Regions from separate parts of the Streptomyces sp. NPDC043853 genome, predicted to be linked through region 1. Evidence: riboswitches for the same ligand, from Rfam matches in the RefSeq annotation. Region 1 holds a riboswitch; each other region holds the start of a gene.
The links. Region 1 has a riboswitch for cobalamin ahead of AC067U_RS34390 (energy-coupling factor ABC transporter permease). Riboswitches for the same ligand answer to the same signal wherever they lie in the genome.
Positions count from the first base shown of each region.

Region 1 (7,065 bases):
GGGGCGCCGTCCGGCATCACCAGGCGACCGGGAGCCGCTCCGCCAGTCGCTTGATGAAGCCCGTGCGCCAGACGAGGTTCTCCGCGGGAACCGCCAGGCGCAGCTCGGGAAGCCGCTCGGTGAGGACCTCCAGCGCGATCTCCGCGTGGGCCCGGCCGAGCGCCGTGGCCGGGCAGAAGTGCCGACCGCCACCGAAGGCGAGGTGGGGATTGTGCTCGCGCTCGAAGTCGAGCCGCTCGGGGTGGTCGAACACCGCCGGGTCGAAGTTGGCCCCCTCGATCAGCACCAGCACCAGCTCGCCCTCGCGCACCAGGACCTCGCCGAGCCGGACGTCGGCCAGGGCGATGCGGGGCAGCCCGTCGCCCACCGACAGGTTCCAGCGCAGCAGCTCGTCGACCGCCTTGCCCATCCGCTCGGGACGGTCGCGCAGCCAGGTGATGAGCTCCGGCCGCTGGAGCAGCGCCAGCACGGCGAGTACCAGGAAGGCCGAGGTGGACACCGCGCCCGCCCCGAACAGGGAGACGGCCACGGTGGCGAACATGTCGTCGGTCAGATGGGCCGACTCGGGGTCCGCCTCGCGCAGCCGGGCGAACCGGCCCAGCAGCCCCGTACGCGCCCCGTCGTCCGCGGCGAGCTGTTCCCGGAACCGGTCGGCGAAATAGCCGACGTCCTTGTACCAGTTGAGGGCGGAGTCGGCGAAGGGCACGCGCGCCGTCATGAACGCGACGTCCAGGCCCGACATCAGCCGGCGCCAGTCCTCCTGCGGCACTCCCAGGACGTGGCAGTGCAGGGCGGCCGAGTACGGGTCCGCGAAGGCGGCCCGCAGGTCGACCGGGCCGCCCTCGGCCGTGAAGGCGTCGACCAGGGCGTGCGCGGTGGCGCGGAGGAACTCCGGCAGCCCCTCCTGGCGCGGGTTCAGGGACTTCATCACGGCGTCGCGGAGCCCCGCGCTGTTGATGTTGCCCATGTTGTTGACGACCTCGGGCGGGATCGTCAGCGCGTACTGGCGCGGCACCCCGGCGTTCGCGGTGTCCTTGAGGCTGAACCGCTCGTCCTCCAGGACCTGCTTGGCCAGCGCGTGGCTGCTCACCAGCCAGGCGGTGTCCCCGGTGAGGGTGCGCACCCGGGCCACCGGGGCCTTCTCGCGCAGCCAGGAGCACTCCTCCGGGAGCACGTCACCGCGCCGGGAGAGCGGGAAGTCAAGCTGCACGCTGGTCAACGGTGTCCCCTTCACAGGTTCCGGCGGTCTGGGTGCTCTGGGTGCCTTGGGTGTCCTGGGCGCTGTGGGTGCCGTGGGTGCCGTGGGCGGTCTCGGGCCGTACGACGGCGTACGCCTGGTTGCGGGTGGCGCGCAGGCCTCCGCCGCGGGCGAACAGCACCTCGGTCATCGGCATCGGCACGTGGTACGCCGCGACCGACGACGGCACGTCGAGAATTCCGGGCGTATCGATGAAGAAGGGGAGTTCCGCCGCCAGGTAGTCGAAACACACCCGGAGCTGCTCATCGGTGATCGATTCGCCGTCCGGAAGCTTGGACCCGACGAAGTGCAGGGCCATCTCCTCGCAGCCCTTGCGGAATTCGTCATCGGTCTCCAGGAAATGCAGCACGCGCCGGTGCAGCAGCTGGTAAACGGGATTGCCCTGGAATTCGGACAGGGCCCGCACCCGGACCTCGGGTCTCTCTGATCCCGACTCCCCGACACCTTTGAGGATCCTCCGCCGGACCGCCTTGATCTCCTTCGCGGCGCGCTTGGCCGCATGCTCCGGCGTGTACCCGAAGGCGGCGAACATGCGGTCCACGTGGAGGTCCGCGTAGACGAAGTCCACCTGCGCGAAGCGGGTCACGGCCCACCTGGCGAGGCCGGCTATGCGCTCGGCGCTGAAGTAGCCGTTGCCGGGACTCACGCCGATGAGCACATGGTCGCCGTCTTCCCAGATATGGCGGCAGGTGCGCGTGAAGGGCAGAACTTCGAATGATGCGTCAACTGTGATCGTCACTTTTTGATCGCCCTTGTTTGCCGCTTGTCCCTGGGAGCCCCGCGCTCCTGGTGTGGCGGCAATGGCGGTACGTTATTCCGCGGCCCCGGAGCGTGACAAGAGGAATGGGGACCTGTTCGCTGGAATTATTCGTTCCGCCGCTGGCCGGGCCCCTGTGTTCCGCGTTACGGAAGGGTAATTGAATGAATTCCGACCGTCCGACCGGGACCCCGACTGCGCCGGGGCCGGGGGTGCCGCTACCCTGAGCCGGTCAACCAGCACCAAGAAGGGGTGGATCCCAGTGGCGGACATCGAGAGCGCCAAGGCGACGTTCGGACGCTTCGACAAGGACGGCGACGGGTTCGTCACCGCCGACGAGTACCGCGAGGCCATGGCGGCCATGGGCGACTTCGCCGTGACCGGCCCGGTGGCCGAGGCCGTCATCAAGTCCAAGGACCTCGACGGCGACAAGCTGCTGTCCTTCGACGAGTTCTGGGCCTCCCTGAACAAGTAAGCGGCTCCACGCCCCTTCCGCCGGCCCCGGTTTCGCCCCCCAGTGGGCGCACCGGGGCCGGTTCAGTCCCGGCCGCCCTCCATGGCCTCGACCTCGGCGAGCGCCTCCTCCAGCCAGCGCAGCCAGAAGCCCTCCAAGGCGGTCCCGCCGTGCAGCACGAGCCGGCGCAGCCGGTCCTCGGGGGCGTCCCGGCCGGGCGGGAAGTCGCGCTCCTCGATGGCCTCGTACACGGCCAGCTGCTGCCGGTGCAGCTCCAGATGGCGCCGCAGCTCCGCGAGCAGGCCCTGGGTGCCCACCATGGCGGCCGCCCGGATCCGCAGCAGCAGCGGATCCCGGATCGCCTTGGGGTCCTGGCTCTCCCCGACCCACCGGAGGAGCTCCGCCCGCCCGGCGGGCAGCACCTCGAACTCCTTCTTCTGCCCCCGGGAGGGCTGTGCGGTCGGCAGTGCCCGGATCAGCCCGCCCTCCTCCAGCTTCCCGAGCTCCCGGTAGATCTGCTGGTGCGTCGCCGACCAGAAGTACCCGATGGACCGGTCGAACCGCCGGGTCAGCTCCAGCCCTGACGAGGGCTTCTCCAGCAGGGCGGTCAGGATGGCGTGCGGCAGCGACATGCGGCCATCGTAGGGACTGGTCCTCGGGGTGGAGCAGGGCCGCCGGTCAGGATGCCCGCCGGTCAGGCCGGCGCGGAGAGCTCCTCCGGGGTGCGCGGCCCGGGAGAGCCGTGGGGGAGGAGGCCGTGGGCGCGCAGGAACGAGGTCACCGCCGGGGACCACGCCTGCCGCAGCCCCGCCGCGGCCAGCAGCTCGGGATCCGCCAGCAGCTCACCCGCCGGCCCGGTCCGGATCCCGCCGCGGGTCAGCACCGCCGCGTCATCGGCCCAGCGCACCGCCAGGTCCACGTCATGCGTGGCCATCACCACCGTCGTGGACTCCAGCCCCGCCAGCACCTCCAGCAACCGCTCCTGCCCGTCCGGGTCCAGCCCGGCCGTCGGCTCGTCCAGGATCAGCACCCGGGGCCGCATCGCCACCGCCCCGGCGATCGCCGCCCGCTTCCGCTGCCCGTAGGACAGCAGGTGCGTGGGCCGGTCGCGCAGCGCCGTGATGTCCAGGGCCTCCAGCGCGGCGTCCACCCGGGCGCGCACCTCCGGGTCGGGCAGCCCCAGGTTCAGCGGCCCGAAGGACACGTCCTGCTCCACCGAGGCGGCGAACAGCTGGTCGTCCGGGTCCTGCACCACCAGCTGGACCGAGGACCGCAGCCGGGTCAGGCCCGCCCGGTCGTGGGAGACCGGCGAGCCGTCCAGCAGCAGCCGGCCGGCGGCGGGCCGCAGCCCCCCGCTCAGCAGCCGCATCAGGGTGGTCTTGCCGCTGCCGTTGCGGCCCAGCAGGGCCAGCGAACGGCCCTCGGCGATGCCGAAGTCCACCCCCGACAGCACGGCCGGCCCGTCCTCGTACGCGTACTCCGCGCCCGCCAGTTCCACCACTGCTCCGCCGTACGGCTTCACGCCCACACTCCCAGCAGTCCTCTCAGCACGAACGTCGCGGCGATCACCGCGCACAACAGCCCCCCGGACGCGGCCAGGAACCGCCACGACACCGACGCCCGGGGCACCAGCACCCGCAGGGTGCCGTCGTAGCCCCGGCCCGCCAGCCCCGCCTGGAGCCGCCCCGCCCGGTCGAAGGCCCGGACGAAGGCGGTGGAGGCCAGCCCGGCCACCGAACGCCACGCCGCCGCCCGGCTGTTGTTCCCCAGCCGGGCCGCCTGTGCCGTACGCACCTGCGCCAGTGAGTCCAGCAGCAGGAATCCGATCCGGTACATCACCAGGGCCACGTCGACCACCGGCGCCGGCACCCCGGCCCGCACCAGCCGGGGCAGCACGTCCGAGACCGGGGTGGTGAACGCGAACAGCAACACCCCGAGCGAGGCCGCCGACGTACGGAGCAGCAGGTCGGCCGCGTGCCGCGGCCCGTCCGGGGCCAGCGCGACCCAGCCGTCCGGGCCGCCCACGGCGAACAGCAGCGGCACCGCCCCGGTGAAGCAGAAACCGAGCGGGATCCGGAAAGCCCGCCACAGCCGCCGCCCGGGCACCCCGGCCGGGCCGAGCAGCACGGTCAGCGTGGCCGCGGCCACCAGCGGTCCGCCCGGCCAGGGCGGCAGGCTCACCGCCGTCACCGTCAGGCCGAGGCCCAGCAGGGCCTTCTCCAGCGGGTGGCGGCCGCGCCAGCGGCTGCTGTGCGCGGCCGCGTCGATGGGCAGCACGGACTCAGGACCCCGCGGAGGGACCGGCCGGGTCCCCGGCCACGGCCGCGCCGGACGCCGCCGCGCCCTGCCGGCGCCCGCGCCGCAGCCCGAAGTAATACGCGAGCACCCCCGCGCCGATCGCCGCCTGCAGGGCGAACAGCGCGGACTCCACCTCCGCGGACGGGGGTTCGTACAGCGGGGAGAACCACGGCTCGTAGTCCGGCTTCAGCTCGGTGATCGCCGCCTCGGCCTGCGCGTCCGCGCCGGTGAACGGCTCCTCCTTGCCCTCCCCGAGCCCCAGCACGAGCGGCAGTACGGCCAGTGCCGCCACCAGGAGCAGCAGCAGGAGGTTGACCCTGGTGTTCTTCGACATGCCCTTCGACATGCCCTTCGGCGTGCTGTTCGCCATCAGACCGCGGCCTCCTGCTTCTTGGTGAGCTCGGCGATGCCCAGCCGGACCAGGTCCGACCTGCTGGACTGCATCAGCAGCCGCATCACCAGCACGGTGAGCAGCCCCTCGCTGACGGCGAGGGGGATCTGGGTGACGGCGAAGATCCCGCCGAACTTGGCGAGTGAGCCGAGGAAGCCGCTGCCCGGGTCGGGGAAGGCCAGCGCCAGCTGGACCGAGGTCACGCAGTAGGTCACCAGGTCGGCGAAGAAGGCGCCGAAGAAGACCGAGACCATCAGCGGCGCCCCGGATTTCCCCAGCAGCCGGTAGGCGGCGTAGCCCGCCCAGGGGCCGGCGATCGCCATCGAGAAGACGTTGGCGCCGAGGGTGGTCAGTCCGCCGTGGGCCAGCAGCAGGGCCTGGAACAGCAGGGTGATCGTGCCGAGCACGGCCATGATCGGGGGCCGGAACAGGATCGCCCCCAGCCCCGTCCCGGTCGGGTGCGAACAACTGCCCGTCACCGAGGGGATCTTCAGGGCCGACAGGACGAACGTGAACGCACCGGACGCGCCGAGGAGCAGCGTGCTCTCCGGGTTCTCCTTGACCTCACGGGTCAGCGCGCGCACGCCGTGGACGACGAACGGAGCGGACGCGACGCCCCAGGCGACCGCGTGCAACGGGGGTAGGAACCCCTCGGCAATATGCATGGGTTGGGAGACCTCTCCAGCACCTCGTGGATGGACAACGCGCCCTGGCCGGTCTCCTGGCTCACGGGTGCTGATGCCCTGGCTCCGCCTTCCCGGGCCGTGCGGTCTCCCGCGTCGGCCCAGTGGCCTCCGTGAGGATGGAGCCGGACTTCCCGATCACAGTGGCGAGGGCCGCACCGGTTTTCCACCGGTTTCCCGTACACCAAGGCCAGATGACCCTAGTCGTCCGGCCTCGGGTGCCACAACCCGCCCCCTCCCGGCCGGTTTGGGCGGCCGACGCGCGGGCAGGGTCGCCGGGGTCCACATGTGCCCCACATCACAGGAGCAGCCCATGGCAGTGAAGGTCCTCATCGTCACCGGTGACGCGGCGGAGTCGCTGGAAGTCCTCTATCCGTACCAGCGGCTCCTCGAAGAGGGGTACGAGGTCCACATCGCGGCCCCGGCGGTGAAGAAACTCCGCTTCGTGGTGCACGACTTCGAGGACGGCTTCGACACCTACACCGAGAAGCCGGGCTACACCTGGCCGGCCGACGTGGCGTTCGCGGACGTCGACCCGGGGCAGTACGCCGCGCTGGTGATCCCCGGCGGGCGGGCGCCCGAGTACCTGCGCAACGACCCCGAGGTGAAGCGGATCATCGCCGCCTTCACCGGGGCCGACAAGCCGGTCGCGCAGATCTGCCACGGCCCGCTGATGACCGCGGCCGCCGGGAGCCTGGACGGGCGCAAGGTCACCGCGTACCCGGCGCTGGAGCTCGACATGCGGGGCGCCGGCGGGACCTTCGAGAACTCGGAGGCGGTGGTGGACGGCACCCTGGTGTCGGCCCGGGTCTGGCCCGACCACCCGGCCTGGATGCGCGCGTTCCTGACGGTCCTGCGTTCCAAGGCGCCGGTCGGCGGCTGACGGGCGACCGGCCGGGCCCCGGGGCGTGCGACGACCCCGGGGCCCGGCGGGTACTGCTCAGGTGCCGCTCAGCAGACGTTGGCGTGCTTGACGTCCAGCACGAACCGCTCCGGGCTGTGCAGCTTGAACGTCTTGTAGACGGGATAGGTGTGGAAGGCGGCGCCGAAGGTCACGTACCCCTCGTAGTCGCCGGTCATGGCGATTCCCTTGAGCTTCGGCAGCCAGATCCGCTGCAGCTTGGGACCTTGGTAGACGGACTTCCCGGCATCGTTGTGGGCGGCGGCCGGGTTGAGCCGGATCTCCAGGAAGTACCTGCCCGCGAGCGGGACCGGCTTGCCGGA
Region 1 covers NZ_JBWKDJ010000019.1:138,431-145,495, forward strand. Annotated here, with positions in the region: gene AC067U_RS34355 (cytochrome P450) at 17-1,210, opposite strand; gene AC067U_RS34360 (tRNA-dependent cyclodipeptide synthase) at 1,200-1,997, opposite strand; gene AC067U_RS34365 (EF-hand domain-containing protein) at 2,278-2,490, shown strand; gene AC067U_RS34370 (PadR family transcriptional regulator) at 2,553-3,101, opposite strand; gene AC067U_RS34375 (energy-coupling factor ABC transporter ATP-binding protein) at 3,164-3,991, opposite strand; gene cbiQ (cobalt ECF transporter T component CbiQ) at 3,988-4,746, opposite strand; gene AC067U_RS34385 (energy-coupling factor ABC transporter substrate-binding protein) at 4,751-5,101, opposite strand; gene AC067U_RS34390 (energy-coupling factor ABC transporter permease) at 5,137-5,823, opposite strand; cobalamin riboswitch at 5,853-6,045, opposite strand; gene AC067U_RS34395 (DJ-1/PfpI family protein) at 6,155-6,724, shown strand; gene AC067U_RS34400 (AMIN-like domain-containing (lipo)protein) at 6,793-7,065, opposite strand, start outside.

Region 2 (7,065 bases), on a different contig from region 1:
ACGGCCAAGATCACAGCAAGTCGGGGAACAGGCGACTTCAAGCCACCCGGGGGCCGCGGAAGGTGCGGCGGAAGGTGTTCGGGGTGGTGCCCAGGGTGCGCAGGAAGTGGTGCCGCAGCGCGGCCGCGTTGCCGAAGCCGCAGCGGCCGGCGATCGTGTCCACCGTCTCGTCCGAAGACTCCAGCAACTCCTGCGCCAGCAGGACGCGTTGGCGGAGCAGCCACTGGTAGGGGGTGGTGCCGGTCTCGGCGAGGAAGCGGCGGGCGAAGGTTCGCGGGGACATGTGCGCCCGCTCCGCCAGCTGCTCCACCGTGATCTCCTCCGCCAGGTGCCGGGACATCCACTCCAGCACCTCGCCGACGGTGTCGCAGGAGGTGCGGGGCAGCGGGCGCCGGATGTACTGGGCCTGGCCGCCGTCCCGGTGCGGCGGGACCACCATCCGGCGGGCGATGGTGTTCGCGACCTCGGCGCCGTGCTCCTGCCGGACCACGTGCAGGCAGGCGTCGATCCCGGAGGCGGTGCCGGCCGCCGTGACGACCTGGCCCTCGTCCACGTACAGCACCTCCGGGTCGACCAGGGCGCGCGGGTATCGGCGCATCAGGGTGGCCGAGTGCATCCAGTGGGTGGTGCAGCGGCGTCCGTCCAGCAGCCCGGCCGCGCCCAGCACGAAGGCGCCGCTGCACACGCTCAGCACCCGTGCGCCCCGGTCCACGGCCGCGCGCAGCGCCTCCAGCAGCGGCTCGGGGTACTCCCGCACCGGCGCCCGCCGGTCGGCCGGCAGGCAGATCAGGTCGGCCCCGTCCAGCCGCTCCAGGCCGTGTTCGGGCCGGACCGTGAGCCCGGTGTCCGCGAGGGTCAGCGGGGCCTCTTCGCCGGCGCACACCGCGAAGTCGTACACCGGCAGCCCGTCACCGCTCCGGTCGATCCCGAAGACCTCGCAGAAGATCCCGAACTCGAAGGGGGCGACGCCGTTCATCAGCACCACGGCCACGTTCTTCAGCATGCGCCCAGTGTGGCAGTAATTCGATTCATCCTGACAGTCCTGCCACTGTCCGGTGGTGATCATCCTGGCGAGAGTGGAGTCATGAACACGCTCGTGACTGCGCTCCTGAACTACCTCACCGTCCTCGCCCTCGCCGCCCTCGTGCTGGGCCCCGCCCTGTACGGGGCGGCCCGGGAACGCCGGATCGACCGGCAGCTGCGCGAGGCGCGGTCCGCCGGCCGATCCGTGGAGAAGAAGACCCGGGAGTCCCGGAAGGCTCAGAAGTCCTCGTCGAGGTCGACCGTTCCCTCGACCGCGACCTGATAGGCCGACGGCCGCCGCTCGAAGAAGTTGGTCAGTTCCTGGACACCCTGGAGCTCCATGAAGGAGAACGGGTTCTCCGAGCCGTACACCGGGGCGAAGCCGAGGCGGACCAGGCGCTGGTCGGCGACGCACTGGAGGTACTCGCGCATGGACTCGGTGTTCATGCCCGGCAGCCCGTCGCCGCACAGGTCCCGGCCGAACTGCAGCTCGGCCTCCACGGCCTCCTTGAGCATGTCGGTGACCTGCTGCCGGAGGGCGTCGTCGAAGAGCTCCGGCTCCTCCTTGCGGACGGTGTCCACGACCTCGAACGCGAAGTTCATGTGCATGGTCTCGTCGCGGAACACCCAGTTGGTGCCGGTCGCCAGGCCGTGCAGCAGACCGCGCGAGCGGAACCAGTACACGTAGGCGAACGCGCCGTAGAAGAACAGGCCCTCGATGCACGCCGCGAAGCAGATCAGGTTCAGCAGGAAGCGGCGGCGGTCGGCGGCCGTCTCCAGGCGGTCGATCGTCTCGACCGAGTCCATCCACTTGAAGCAGAACTGGGCCTTCTCGCGGATGGACGGGATGTTCTCGACCGCGTCGAAGGCCGCGGCGCGGTCCTCCGGGTCGGGCAGGTAGGTGTCGAGCAGCGTCAGGTAGAACTGGACGTGCACGGCCTCCTCGAACAGCTGGCGCGACAGGTACAGGCGCGCCTCCGGGGAGTTGATGTGCTTGTAGAGCGTCAGCACCAGGTTGTTCGCGACGATCGAGTCACCGGTCGCGAAGAACGCGACCAGGCGGCCGATCATGTGCTGTTCGGAGGGCGTCAGCTTCGCGAGGTCCGCGACGTCCGAGTGGAGGTCGACCTCCTCCACCGTCCAGGTGTTCTTGATCGCGTCCCGGTAGCGCTCGTAGAAGTCCGGGTAGCGCATCGGGCGGAGCGTGAGCTCGAAGCCGGGGTCGAGCAGGTTCTTGGCGTTGGAGCTCATTACTGGCAGGCCTCGCAGGACTCGGGGTTCTCAAGGGAGCAGGCCAGCGCCTCGGCGTCGAGGGCCTGCGGCAGCTGGGCGGGGGTGGCGGCAGCGGGGACGGCCGTGCCGGAGGCCGCGCGGGCGATCTTCGTCGCCGGGCGCGAGCGCAGGTAGTACGTGGTCTTCAGGCCCTGCTTCCAGGCGTACGCGTACATCGAGCTGAGCTTCCCGATGGTCGGCGTCTCCAGGAACAGGTTCAGCGACTGGCTCTGGTCCAGGTACGGGGTACGGGCCGCCGCCATGTCGATCAGGCCGCGCTGCGGGATCTCCCACGCCGTCCGGTACAGCTCGCGCACCTCGGCCGGGATCCAGCCGAAGCCCTGCACGGAGCCGGAGGAGTCGCGGAGCGCCTCGCGGGTCTGCGCGTCCCACACGCCGAGCTTCTTCAGGTCCTCCACCAGGTACGCGTTGACCTGGAGGAACTCGCCCGACAGCGTCTCGCGCTTGAACAGGTTGGAGACCTGCGGCTCGATGCACTCGTAGACGCCGGCGATCGAGGCGATCGTCGCGGTCGGGGCGATCGCCAGGAGGAGGGAGTTGCGCAGACCGGTGGTGGCCATGCGGGCGCGCAGGGCGGCCCAGCGCTCCGGCCAGGCGAGCGTGACGTCGTAGTGGTCGGGGTGCAGGACGCCACGGGCGGTACGGGTCTCCGCCCAGGCGGGCAGCGGGCCGTTGCGCTCGGCGAGGTCGGTGGAGGCCTCGTACGCGGCCAGCATGATCCGCTCGGCGATCTTCGTGGAGAGCGCCTTGGCCTCCGCGGAGTCGAAGGGCAGGCGCAGCTTGAAGAAGACGTCCTGGAGGCCCATCGCGCCCAAGCCCACCGGACGCCACCGGGCGTTGGAACGGCCGGCCTGCTCGGTCGGGTAGAAGTTGATGTCCACGACGCGGTCGAGGAAGGTGACGGCCGTGCGGACGGTCTCGTCCAGGCGCTCCCAGTCCATCTCCCCGTCGGCGACGAACGCGCCGAGGTTGACCGAGCCGAGGTTGCAGACGGCGGTCTCGCCGTCGTTGGTGACCTCGATGATCTCGGTGCACAGGTTCGAGGAGTGGACGACGGTGCCGGGCAGCGCGGTCTGGTTGGCGGTCCGGTTGGAGGTGTCCTTGAAGGTCATCCAGCCCTGGCCGGTCTGCGCGAGGGTGCGCATCATGCGGCCGTACAGCTCGCGGGCGGGCATCGTCTTCCTGGCCAGGCCCGCCTGCTCGGCCTTGACGTAGGCGGCGTCGAAGTCGGCGCCGTGGAGGTCGACCAGCTCGGGCACGTCGGCGGGGGAGAACAGCGACCAGTCGGCGTCCGCGTTGACCCGGCGCATGAACTCGTCCGGGATCCAGTGCGCCAGGTTCAGGTTGTGGGTGCGGCGGGCGTCCTCGCCGGTGTTGTCGCGGAGCTCCAGGAACTCCTCGATGTCGGCGTGCCAGGTCTCCAGGTAGACGGCGGCGGCGCCCTTGCGGCGGCCGCCCTGGTTCACCGCGGCGACCGAGGCGTCCAGGGTCTTCAGGAACGGCACGATGCCGTTGGAGTGGCCGTTGGTGCCGCGGATCAGCGAACCGCGGGCGCGGATCCGGGAGTACGACAGGCCGATGCCGCCGGCGTGCTTCGACAGCCGGGCCACCTGGTGGTAGCGGTCGTAGATGGAGTCCAGCTCGTCCAGCGGGGAGTCCAGCAGGTAGCAGGAGGACATCTGCGGGTGCCGGGTGCCGGAGTTGAAGAGGGTGGGGGAGGAGGGCAGGTAGTCCAGCCGGTTCATCAGCCCGTACAGGGAGGCGACCTCCTCCACCGCGCGGACGCTCTCGTCCTCGGCGAGGCCGCAGGCCACGCGGAGCATGAAGTGCTGCGGGGTCTCGATGACCTGGCGGGTGATCGGGTGGCGCAGCAGGTAGCGGCTGTGCAGGGTGCGCAGGCCGAAGAAGCCGAAGCGGTCGTCGGCGCCGTCGGCGAGGGCGTGCCCGACCATCGCGTCGAGGCGGGCGGCGTGGGCGGCGACGAACTCCGCGGTCCGGTCGGCGATGAGGCCCTCGCGGTGGCCGACGGCGACCGACTCGGTGAAGGAGGTCACGCCCTGGCCGGCGGCCTCCTCGGCGATGGTGAGGGTCAGCAGCCGGGCCGCCAGCTTTGAGTACGCCGGGTCCTCGGAGATCAGCCCCGCGGCGGCCTCGGTGGCCAGCCCGCGCAGCTCGGCCTCGTCCGCGTCGGCGCTGCGGCCGCGCAGCGCGGCGGCGGCGACCCGGCCGGGGTCGGTGTCGGGAAGGTCTGCGGTCAGCTCGGTGAGAGTCCGCAGCAGTGCGGCCCCCGGTCCCTCGGTGCCCTTGGTGTCCCCGGAGGACGGGTCGGCGGACTCGGCGCGCGGTGCGGCAGGCGCGATGGTCACGGGGGGAGCTCTCCCTCGCTCGGCTCCGGAATCCCTGCGGGCGGGCGCGAGGCAGCGCGCGTACGGGAGCGGCGGGGCGGGAAGCGAGCGCAGCACCGTACGGCGTCCACCGGCCCAACCGCGAGGCCCGGACGTATCGGCACCCGGGACGGTCGTACCCGGGCGCACCGTCGGCAGGTACTCGGACTTTTCATACCGTTGCGGGACAGTTCCGGATTCTCACCGGATTCCCCTGCGTCGACAGCGAGGATGAGCATACATGTGGGGGCGGCCCTGTGATGCCACCCCCACATGTTGTGTCCCCTGGTCGGCGCTCCGGCTACTGATCGGTTCCGTACAGCTCCAGCGAGTAGGTGAGCAGCGGCACACTCGGGACCGGTGACCAGTCCCGCTCGGGCGTCCGTACGAAGCCCATGCGGGCGTAGATCCGGTGCGCGGCGCGCATGGCCGGCTGTGTGGACAGCACCAGGGCCCGCACCCCGTCGATGGCCCGGGCGCGGTCGATACAGGCACGGACGAGAGCCTCGCCGACGCCTTGTCCGCGGGCCTCCCCGGCCACGGCCAGCATCCGGAACTCGGCCTCGTCCGGCCCGGCGATGTCGCAGTAGCGGCTCCCGGGCGGAGCGAACGCGACCCCGCCGAGCAGCGTCCCGTCCTCCCGTACGGCGACCAGCACGGCGGAGTCCTCCGCCCGCGCCGCCACGTCCCGCAACACCCCGAGGTAGTACCCGTCGGGGTTGGCGTCGAGCAGCCCGTCCCCCACGTACGCCTGCGCGGTGATCTCCCCGAGGGCCTCGTACTCCTCGGGCCTTGCCTCCCTGATCACGATGTCCATGCGGTCGAGTGTGCAGGACGGCTGTCGGTGCCCGCCGCTATCGTCGAAGACAGCACCGTCGAGAAGGGCGAGCGAGGCATGACCGTGACGACAGACCGGCCCCACATGCTGACTGACGACTTCGAAGCCGTAGCGCGCATAGCCGCCCGCGAGAGGGAGGGGACGCGGCTGGAATTCATCGACGGGGTCATCAGGAGCAAGGCAATGCCGGACGGCGATCACGGGCGGATCATCCAGTGGCTGCTCAAGATCTGCATGCAGTCACGGCCCGACTTGTTCCTGCACCCGGGGCAGGGGATCAAGGCGCAGGACTACCGGACCGGGCGGGCCATTCCCGACGCGGTGCTGGCGCATCCGGATGCCTTCGTCGGGCAGGGTGACTGGGTCGAGCCCGACCCCATCCTCATGGCCGTCGAAGTGACGTCGTGGGATTCCGACACGCAGCGGCGGGACCACGTCGAGAAGCCCCGGGCGTACGCAGAGACGGGCATTCCCGTTTACCTGCTGATCGACCGGGCGAAGTGCGAACTCTCGGTCTACAGCCAGCCCAACGGCCGCCGGTACGAGAGTGTCCACATCGTGCCCTACGGCACGGACATCGCGCTGCCGGACCCTGTCGGCATCACCCTGCAGACCGAAATCCTCAAGGACTGGGTGCGCTGACGCACAACACGCGCGAGGGGCTCCGCCGGATCGGCGGGGCCCCTCGCGCGAGCGGATTGCTCAGCAGCAGCGGAACCCTTCCCGCGGGTCCGCCTCCCGGGCGTCCACCCGGGCCCGCTCGAAGTCCCTGCGGGTCATGACCTCGGCGTCCGGGTCGTGGCCGCGGGCGTGGGCGACGTAGCGGTCGTACGCCGCCTCACCGGAGAACTCCCGTACGTAGTACCGGACCTTGGCCATACGGTCCGCCAGCCGGTCCCGCAGGGCGGTCATGCCACCGGCTCCGAGACCTTGCCGCCGCCCGAGTCCAGGCCGGCCGCCGCCAGTTCGGCCTTCTCCTCGGCCGTCGGGAGCAGCCCGGCCGGAGCGACGATCTTCGACTCGGTCCACGGGACCTCGGAGAGGACGGCCGTTTCGGGCCGGCGGACGGCCTTGACGCAGGTCCGGGCCGCGTCCGCGAGGACGATGATGATCAGGATCGCGAAGAGGGCGCACAGGACGCCGTCGACCGTGGCGTTGGTGACCACCGTGTGCATGTCGTCCATCGACTTCGCGGGCGGCAGCACCTTGTCCGCGTCGATCCCCGCCTGGTACTTGTCGCGCTGCGCGAAGAAGCCGACCTTCACATCGTCCGAGAAGATCTTCTGGTAGCTCGCGGTCAGCGTCACGGTCGCGTCCCACACCAGCGGAACGCCGGTCACCCAGGCCCACTTGAGCCGTCCGGACTTGACCAGCAGGGTGGTGCAGACGGCCAGCGCGACCGCGGCGAGCAGCTGGTTGGCGATGCCGAAGAGCGGGAACAGCTGATTGATGCCGCCCAGCGGGTCCTTGATGCCCACCCACAGGAAGTAGCCCCAGCCGCCGACAACGATCGCGCTCGCGAACCAC
Region 2 covers NZ_JBWKDJ010000015.1:147,128-154,192, forward strand. Annotated here, with positions in the region: gene AC067U_RS31070 (helix-turn-helix domain-containing protein) at 38-1,003, opposite strand; gene AC067U_RS31075 (hypothetical protein) at 1,085-1,306, shown strand; gene AC067U_RS31080 (ribonucleotide-diphosphate reductase subunit beta) at 1,261-2,274, opposite strand; gene AC067U_RS31085 (ribonucleoside-diphosphate reductase subunit alpha) at 2,274-4,682, opposite strand; adenosylcobalamin-variant (AdoCbl-variant) riboswitch at 4,850-4,926, opposite strand; gene AC067U_RS31090 (GNAT family N-acetyltransferase) at 5,002-5,517, opposite strand; gene AC067U_RS31095 (Uma2 family endonuclease) at 5,596-6,180, shown strand; gene AC067U_RS31100 (YbdD/YjiX family protein) at 6,241-6,450, opposite strand; gene AC067U_RS31105 (carbon starvation CstA family protein) at 6,447-7,065, opposite strand, start outside.
Region 2: linked by a shared signal. The riboswitch ahead of AC067U_RS31085 (ribonucleoside-diphosphate reductase subunit alpha) and the one ahead of AC067U_RS34390 (energy-coupling factor ABC transporter permease) in region 1 are both predicted to bind cobalamin.

Region 3 (7,065 bases), on a different contig from region 1:
GCAGCGCCAGCCCGAAGGCCGCCGTCGACTTGCCCTTGCCGGGCCCGGTGTGGACGAACACCAGCGGCCGGTTGCGGCGCTGCCGCGTGGTGAGACCGTCGTCGGGGATGACGGTCGGCTGTCCCTGAGGCATTTAGGCGGCCCTCCTGTGGCTTCCTGCCGAAACGGACGTGACGGATGTGCGCGACGCACCGGACATGCCGGATGTTCGCGATGTGCCGGACGTGCCGGATGTGACGGACGTACGGACGTGCTTGACGAGGCCGGCCAGCGAGTCGGCCCGCAGCCCGTCGAGGGTGACCGCCGGCCCGCCGAGGTCCGCGGCCAGTTCCCCGGCCAGGCCCAGCCGGACCGGACCGGACTCGCAGTCCACGACCACCGACGCGATCCCCTCGGCGGCCAGCAGGCGCGCCGCACGGCCGGCGGCCTGCCGCGGGTCCCCGCCGAGGGAACCCGCCGAGGTGGCCCGGCCGTCGGTGACGACCACCAGCAGCGGTCGCCGCGAGGGGTCGCGCAGCCGCTCGACGCGCAGCACCTCGTGGGCCTTGAGCAGCCCGGCGGCGAGCGGGGTGCGGCCCCCGGTGGGGAGCCGGTCCAGACGGGCGGCCGCCGCGTCCACCGAGGAAGTGGGCGGCAGCGCCAGCTCGGCGCCCGGCCCCCGGAAGCTGATCATGCCGACCTTGTCCCGCCGCTGGTAGGCGTCCAGCAGCAGGGACAGCACGGCGCCCTTGACGGCGCTCATCCGCTGCCGGGCGGCCATCGAACCGGAGGCGTCCACGACGAACAGCACCAGGTTGCCCTCGCGGCCCTCGCGGGTGGCCTGCCGCAGGTCGTCCTTGCGGATCACCAGGCCGCGGCCGGACCGGCCGCGCGCCCGCTGGTGCGGGGCGGCGGCCTGCACGGTCGCGGCGAGGTGCAGCTTGGTCAGGTGCCCGCGCGGGCGCTGGGCGCCGGTGGTCCGGCCGTGCGCCGTCCGGGCCCGGGACCGGCGGCCGGACGCGCCCTCGCCGAGCCCCGGCACGCTGAGCATCCGGGTCTTGAACGGGTCGGCGGCGCGTACGGCGGCCTGGGTCGCGGCGTCGCCGGCCGGCTCGGGGGCCTCGCCCCGGGCGGGGGCCGGCTCCGGTTCGGGCTGCTCCGGGGCCGCGTCGGGCTGCTGCTCCTGCTCCGGCTGCTCGGGGCCGGCCTGCGGCGGAACCCCGCCGCCCCCGTCCGTTCCGCCGTCACCGCCGCCGTCCGGACCTCCGTCCGGACCTCCGTCCGGGCCCCCGTCGGGGTCCGGCTCCGGCTGCTCCGGCTCCGGCTCGGGCTCGTCGTCGGGGAAGCCGTCGAGGATCCGGTCGAGCATCTCCTCGTCCAGCCCCGGGGCGTCGAAGGGGTTCCGGCGCCGCCGGTGGGGGAGCGCCAGCAGGGCGGCCTGCCGGACGTCCTCCTTCCGCACGGCGGTACGCCCGGCCCAGGCGGCCAGCGCGGTCGCCGTACGGGCCATCACGATGTCGGCCCGCATGCCGTCCACCTCGAACCCGGCGCACACCGCCGCGATCTGCAGCAGCGCGCCGTCCCCGAGCCCGACCCGCGGCAGCAGCGACCGTGCCGCGACCACGCGTGCCCGTACGCCGTCCTCGTCGCCGGCCCAGCGGGCGGCGAAGGCGGCCGGGTCGTCCTCGTAGGCGAGCCGGCGCCGGACCACCTCGACCCGCTGCTCCGGCTCCCGGGAGGCCGCGACCTCCACGGTCAGGCCGAACCGGTCGAGCAGCTGCGGACGCAGCTCGCCCTCCTCCGGGTTCATGGTGCCCACCAGGAGGAACCGGGCTGCGTGCCGGACCGAGACGCCTTCACGCTCCACGTAGGAGGCGCCCATCGCGGCGGCGTCCAGCAGGAGGTCGATCAGGTGGTCGTGGAGCAGGTTGACCTCGTCCACGTAGAGGATCCCGCGGTGCGCGTCGGCCAGCAGGCCGGGCTCGAAGGCCTTCACGCCCTCCGCGAGGGCGCGCTCGATGTCGAGCGCGCCGACGAGGCGGTCCTCGGAGGCGCCGACGGGCAGCTCCACCATCCGGGCGGGGCGCGCGGTGCCCTCGGCCGCGTCGTGCGGGCCGTCCGGGCAGGCAGGGTCGGGCGCGCCCGGCGCGCACGAGAACCGGCACCCGGGGACGACCTCGACCTCCGGCAGCAGCGCGGACAGGGCGCGTACGGCCGTGGACTTGGCGGTGCCCTTCTCGCCGCGCACGAGCACGCCGCCGACCGCGGGGCTGACGGCGTTCAGCAGCAGCGCCAGGCGGAGGTCCGCCTGGCCGACCACCGCGGTGAACGGGTAGGGCGTACTCACGTGTTGCTCACTCCTTCGTACGGCAAGGTGGCTGCATTTATGGCGGGCTCGGTGGGGGTCCGCTGCGCGGGGCCTTCCCCCACCCCGCCCTCCCCCTCGCTGCGCTGGGGGGAGGGCGGGGTGGGGGAACAGCCCTGCAGGGCAGACGGCCCGCTCACGGCGCGCCCGGCGGAATGAACGGCAGGCCCGACGGGGCGCCGGACTCGATCAGCCGCAGCAGGGCGTCCGTGTCCGCGTGCTGCTCGATCAGGTCGCCCAGCAGGTCGAGCTGTTCCTCGCGCAGTGCGGCGAAGGACGTGTCCGGGGCCGGGACGAAGCGCCGGCCCGCCGCGGCCGCGACCTGCCGCAGGAAGGCCCGCCGGAAGCCGTCGGACTCCAGCGAGCCGTGCCAGTGGGTGCCCCACACCGAGCCGACCCGGCAGCCGTCCAGGAACGGCTCCCCGCCCAGCACCTCGGCCACGCCGTGGTGGATCTCGTACCCGTCGACGGTCTCGCCGAGCGCCGTGCCCGTGGGCCGGGCCAGGGTCTTCTCCCGGGCGAAGCGGACCCGTACCGGCAGCAGCCCGAGGCCCTCCACCACGCCCGCCCGCGACTCGACCTCGTCCTCGATCCGCTCGCCGAGGGCCTGGAAGCCGCCGCAGATGCCCAGCACCGGCCGCCCCTCGGCGGCCCGCCGGGCGAGAGCGTCCGCCAGGCCGCGCGCCCGCAGCCACTCCAGCGCCTTCACCGTGCCGCGGGTGCCCGGTACGACGACCAGGTCGGCGTCGGCCAGCTCCTCGGGCCGGTCCACGAACCGCACCACCACGCCCGGCTCCGCCGCGAGCGCGTCCACGTCCGTGAAGTTGGACATCAGCGGCACCGCGCACACCGCGACCCGCAGCACGTCCTCGCCCACCGGAGGGGCGACCACCGACTCGCGCACCGCGCCGCGCAGCGACACCCGCAGGCCGTCCTCCTCGTCGATGCCCAGGCCGTGCTGGAAGGGCAGCACCCCGTACGTGGCGCGCCCGGTCATCGACCGGAGCATCTCCAGGCCGGGCTCCAGCAGGGAGACGTCGCCGCGGAACTTGTTCACCAGGTAGCCGACGACCAGCGACTGGTCCCGCTCCGACAGCAGGGCCGTGGTGCCGAAGAAGGACGCGAAGACCCCGCCCCGGTCGATGTCCCCGACCACCACCACGGGGAAGTCCGCGGCCCGCGCGATCCCCATGTTCACGATGTCCGTCCGGCGCAGGTTGATCTCGGCCGGGCTGCCCGCCCCCTCGCAGATCACGGCGTCATACGTGCCCCGCAACTGCTCCAGGCAGTCCGTGACCACACCGAGCAACTGCTCCCGTCCGCCGTGCAGTGCCTTCCCGGGGGACACTGCGCCTGATGGCGGCTGCGCCGCGGGCCCGGACCCCCCGAAGAACCCACGGGCGCTCATCTCGCCCACCGGCTTGCCCAGCAGCACCACCTGGCTGCTGCGGTCGCTGCCGGGCTTGAGCAGCACCGGGTTCATCAGCGCGGTCGGTTCCACCCGGGCCGCCTGGGCCTGCATGGCCTGAGCCCGGCCGATCTCCGCGCCCTCCCGGGTCACGAAGGAGTTCAGCGACATGTTCTGCGCTTTGAAGGGCGCCACCTTCACGCCCTGCCGCGCCAGCCACCGGCAGATGCCGGCGGTGACCACGCTCTTGCCCGCGTCGGAGGTGGTGCCCGCGACGAGCAGCCCCCCGCCCCGCTTGCCCGTCCCGCTCACCCGCGCCCCTTCCGTACCGCTCGTACCGCCCGTGCCGCCAGCAGCCGGCCCGCCACGCAAGCGCCCAGCGCCAGCCAGGTCACCTGCCGGGAGAGCCGGACCGCCCGTTCGATGTCCGCGACCTCCACCGGCCGCCCCTCCGCGCCGTTGAGCACCGCCCGGTGCTCCACCCGCCCGCCGTAGGCGAGGGTGCCGCCCAGCCGCACCCCGAGCGCCCCCGCGAAGGCGGCCTCGACCGGGCCGGCGTTGGGGCTGGGGTGGGCCGCGGCATCGGTACGCCAGGCCCTGACCGCCCCCCGACGGTCAGGGCCGGCGAGTACGGCGGCCAGTGCGGTCAGCCGGGCCCCCGGCCAGCCCGCGAGGTCGTCCAGCCGGGCCGAGGCCCAGCCGTAGTTGAGGTGGCGGGGGGACTTGTGGCCCACCATCGCGTCGAGGGTGTTCACGGCGCGGAACGCGACCAGTCCCGGGACCCCGGCCGCGGCCCCCCACACCAGCGCGCCGACCACGGCGTCGGAGGTGTTCTCGGCGACCGACTCCACCACGGCGCGCGCGATCTGCTGCTCGTCCAGGGAGTGCGGGTCCCGCCCGCACAGGTGGGGGAGCCGCTCGCGGGCCACCTCGGTGTCACCGGCGGCCAGGGCACCGCCGATCGCCCGGGCCTCCCGGCCCAGCGAGGTGCCGCCGACGACGGCCCAGGTGGCGGCGGCGGTCAGGGCGATCCGGAGGGCTGCGGGGCGGGAGCGCACGGCGCGGGCGGCGACCGCGCCCAGCGCCGCTGCGCCGCCGGCGCACACCGCGGCGTGCACCACGCCCCGGGTGCGCCGGTCGCGCCAGAGGGCGCGCTCCACGGCGGCGGCGGCTCGTCCGAAGGCTGCGACGGGGTGCCCGCGGCGCGGATCACCGAGGATCCGGTCGCCGATCAGGCCCGCCGTCACGCCGTACGCGAAAACGCGATCGGCACGCATGGGGCAGGTATGTCCTCACTCAGGGTCCGCGCCCTGGTTCGACGTGTCCGGTGGCGAGAGTTCCTGGCTCCCGCGAGGCACGGGGCCCGGTACGAAGGACCGGCCGTGCTCCGCGGTGACAGTGGCGGGACCGCGCCGGATTCGCACCGGACTTCCTCTGCTGCCGCCGTGATGGCTCCGGCAGTCCACCACGCACCGCGATCGCCCGTCAACTTGCCGTTGACCTGCGGCGGAAGTGGGGTGCGGACGGGGCAGGGCATGCGAAAGCTCCCCCCGGGACAACCGGGAGGAGCCTTCGGACGCGGTGGGTGCCGCGGTGCGTGCCGCGGGGCGTGCCGCGACGGGTGCCGCCTCGGGTCAGACGACGATCAGGTAGATCCCGTAGGCCACGGCCGCGGCGCAGAGCGCGAAGGCGGCGTAGGCGCCGGTCCGGGCCAGGGCGGCGGTGCCGCCCTGCTCGGTGGCGGCCTCGTGCTTGGAGAGACCCACCAGGCCCAGGGTGAACAGGGCGACCAGGAGGACGGTGGCGGAGAGGCTGACTCCGAAGACGGAGCCCAGGGCTGCCCAGTCGATCTTCATGCTGCGAAACCTTCTCTGCTGGTCAGACCGCGGCGGCCGGAGCCGTCGGGGTCTCGCCGGACGCGTGGGCGTTCGGGGCGGGGATGGTGGCCTTCAGGTCCTCGTCGGTGACCGCGGCGGTGGTGCCCGCCGGCGGCACGGCGACGGCCGCGATCGCGGTGGTGACCACGCCCGGCTCCTCGCCGTCGACCTCGTTGACGTTGTGGTGGTCGACGACCTGACGGCGGGAGATCAGCCAGATGGCGAGGCAGGAGCCCACCAGGAAGACCGTGACGGCGGCGACGCCGATGTCACCGATGCGCATGACGTACTCGGCGCCCGCGCCGACGGCGGCGGCGGCCGGCAGGGTCAGGCCCCACGCGACGAACATGCGGGTCGCGGTGGACCAGCGGACCACGCCGCCCTTGCGGCCGAGGCCGGCACCCATGACCGCGCCGGAGCACGAGTGGGTGGTGGAGAGGGAGAAGCCCAGGGTGGAGGAGGCGAGGATGACGGACGCGGCCGAGGTCTGGGCGGCGAAGCCCTGCTGCGGCTGCAGGTCGGTCAGGCCCTTGCCCATGGTCCGGATGATCCGCCAGCCGCCCAGGTAGGTGCCGAGCGCGATGGCCATACCGGCGGAGACGATGACCCAGACCGGCGGGTTGGAGCCGGGCGCGAGCGCGCCGCCGGCGACCAGGGCCAGGGTGATGATGCCCATCGTCTTCTGCGCGTCGTTGGTGCCGTGCGCCAGGGAGACCAGGCCGGCGGAGGCGATCTGGCCGGCCTTGTAGCCCTTGGCCGAGGTCTTCTCGCCGACGTTGTTGCCGAGCTTGTACGTGAGGCGCGCGGCCAGCATCGCGGCGACGCCGGCGACGATCGGCGCGGCGACCGCGGGGATGAGGACCTTGGTCACGACCACGTCGCCGTTGACCGCGCCGATGCCGGCAGAAGCGACCGCGGCACCGATCAGGCCGCCCATCAGGGCGTGCGAGGAGCTGGAGGGCAGGCCGACCAGCCAGGTCAGCAGGTTCCAGAGGATGGCGCCGACGAGCGCCGCGAAGATCACCTCTGGCTGGATGCCCTCTTCGTTGACGAGACCCTTGGAGATCGTCTTGGCGACCTCCACGGACATGAACGCGCCGACGAGGTTGAGCACGGCGGACATGGCCACCGCCGTCTTGGGCTTGAGGGCGCCGGTCGAGATGGTGGTAGCCATCGCGTTGGCGGTGTCGTGGAAACCGTTCGTGAAGTCGAACACGAGAGCGGTGATGATCACGATCCCGAGGAGAAGCGTTATGTGCTCCATTTACCCAGGCTTCTGTTTGGCGTCAGTGGCTCGGCGAACGTAAGCAACCTAGGTGAACGAAAAGTGAACTGACTCGGGCCTTGCGGTGTACCCGCGCGGTTCGACTTAGGGACGCTCGTCCTGATACTGCCGCCAATGCACCGATTCGCGCACGTCATCGAGGGGTGAACGG
Region 3 covers NZ_JBWKDJ010000017.1:103,051-110,115, forward strand. Annotated here, with positions in the region: gene cobO (cob(I)yrinic acid a,c-diamide adenosyltransferase) at 1-133, opposite strand, end outside; gene AC067U_RS32635 (putative cobaltochelatase) at 134-2,326, opposite strand; gene AC067U_RS32640 (cobyric acid synthase) at 2,481-4,064, opposite strand; gene AC067U_RS32645 (cobalamin biosynthesis protein) at 4,061-5,029, opposite strand; cobalamin riboswitch at 5,065-5,234, opposite strand; gene AC067U_RS32650 (hypothetical protein) at 5,387-5,608, opposite strand; gene AC067U_RS32655 (inorganic phosphate transporter) at 5,631-6,893, opposite strand.
Region 3: linked by a shared signal. The riboswitch ahead of AC067U_RS32645 (cobalamin biosynthesis protein) and the one ahead of AC067U_RS34390 (energy-coupling factor ABC transporter permease) in region 1 are both predicted to bind cobalamin.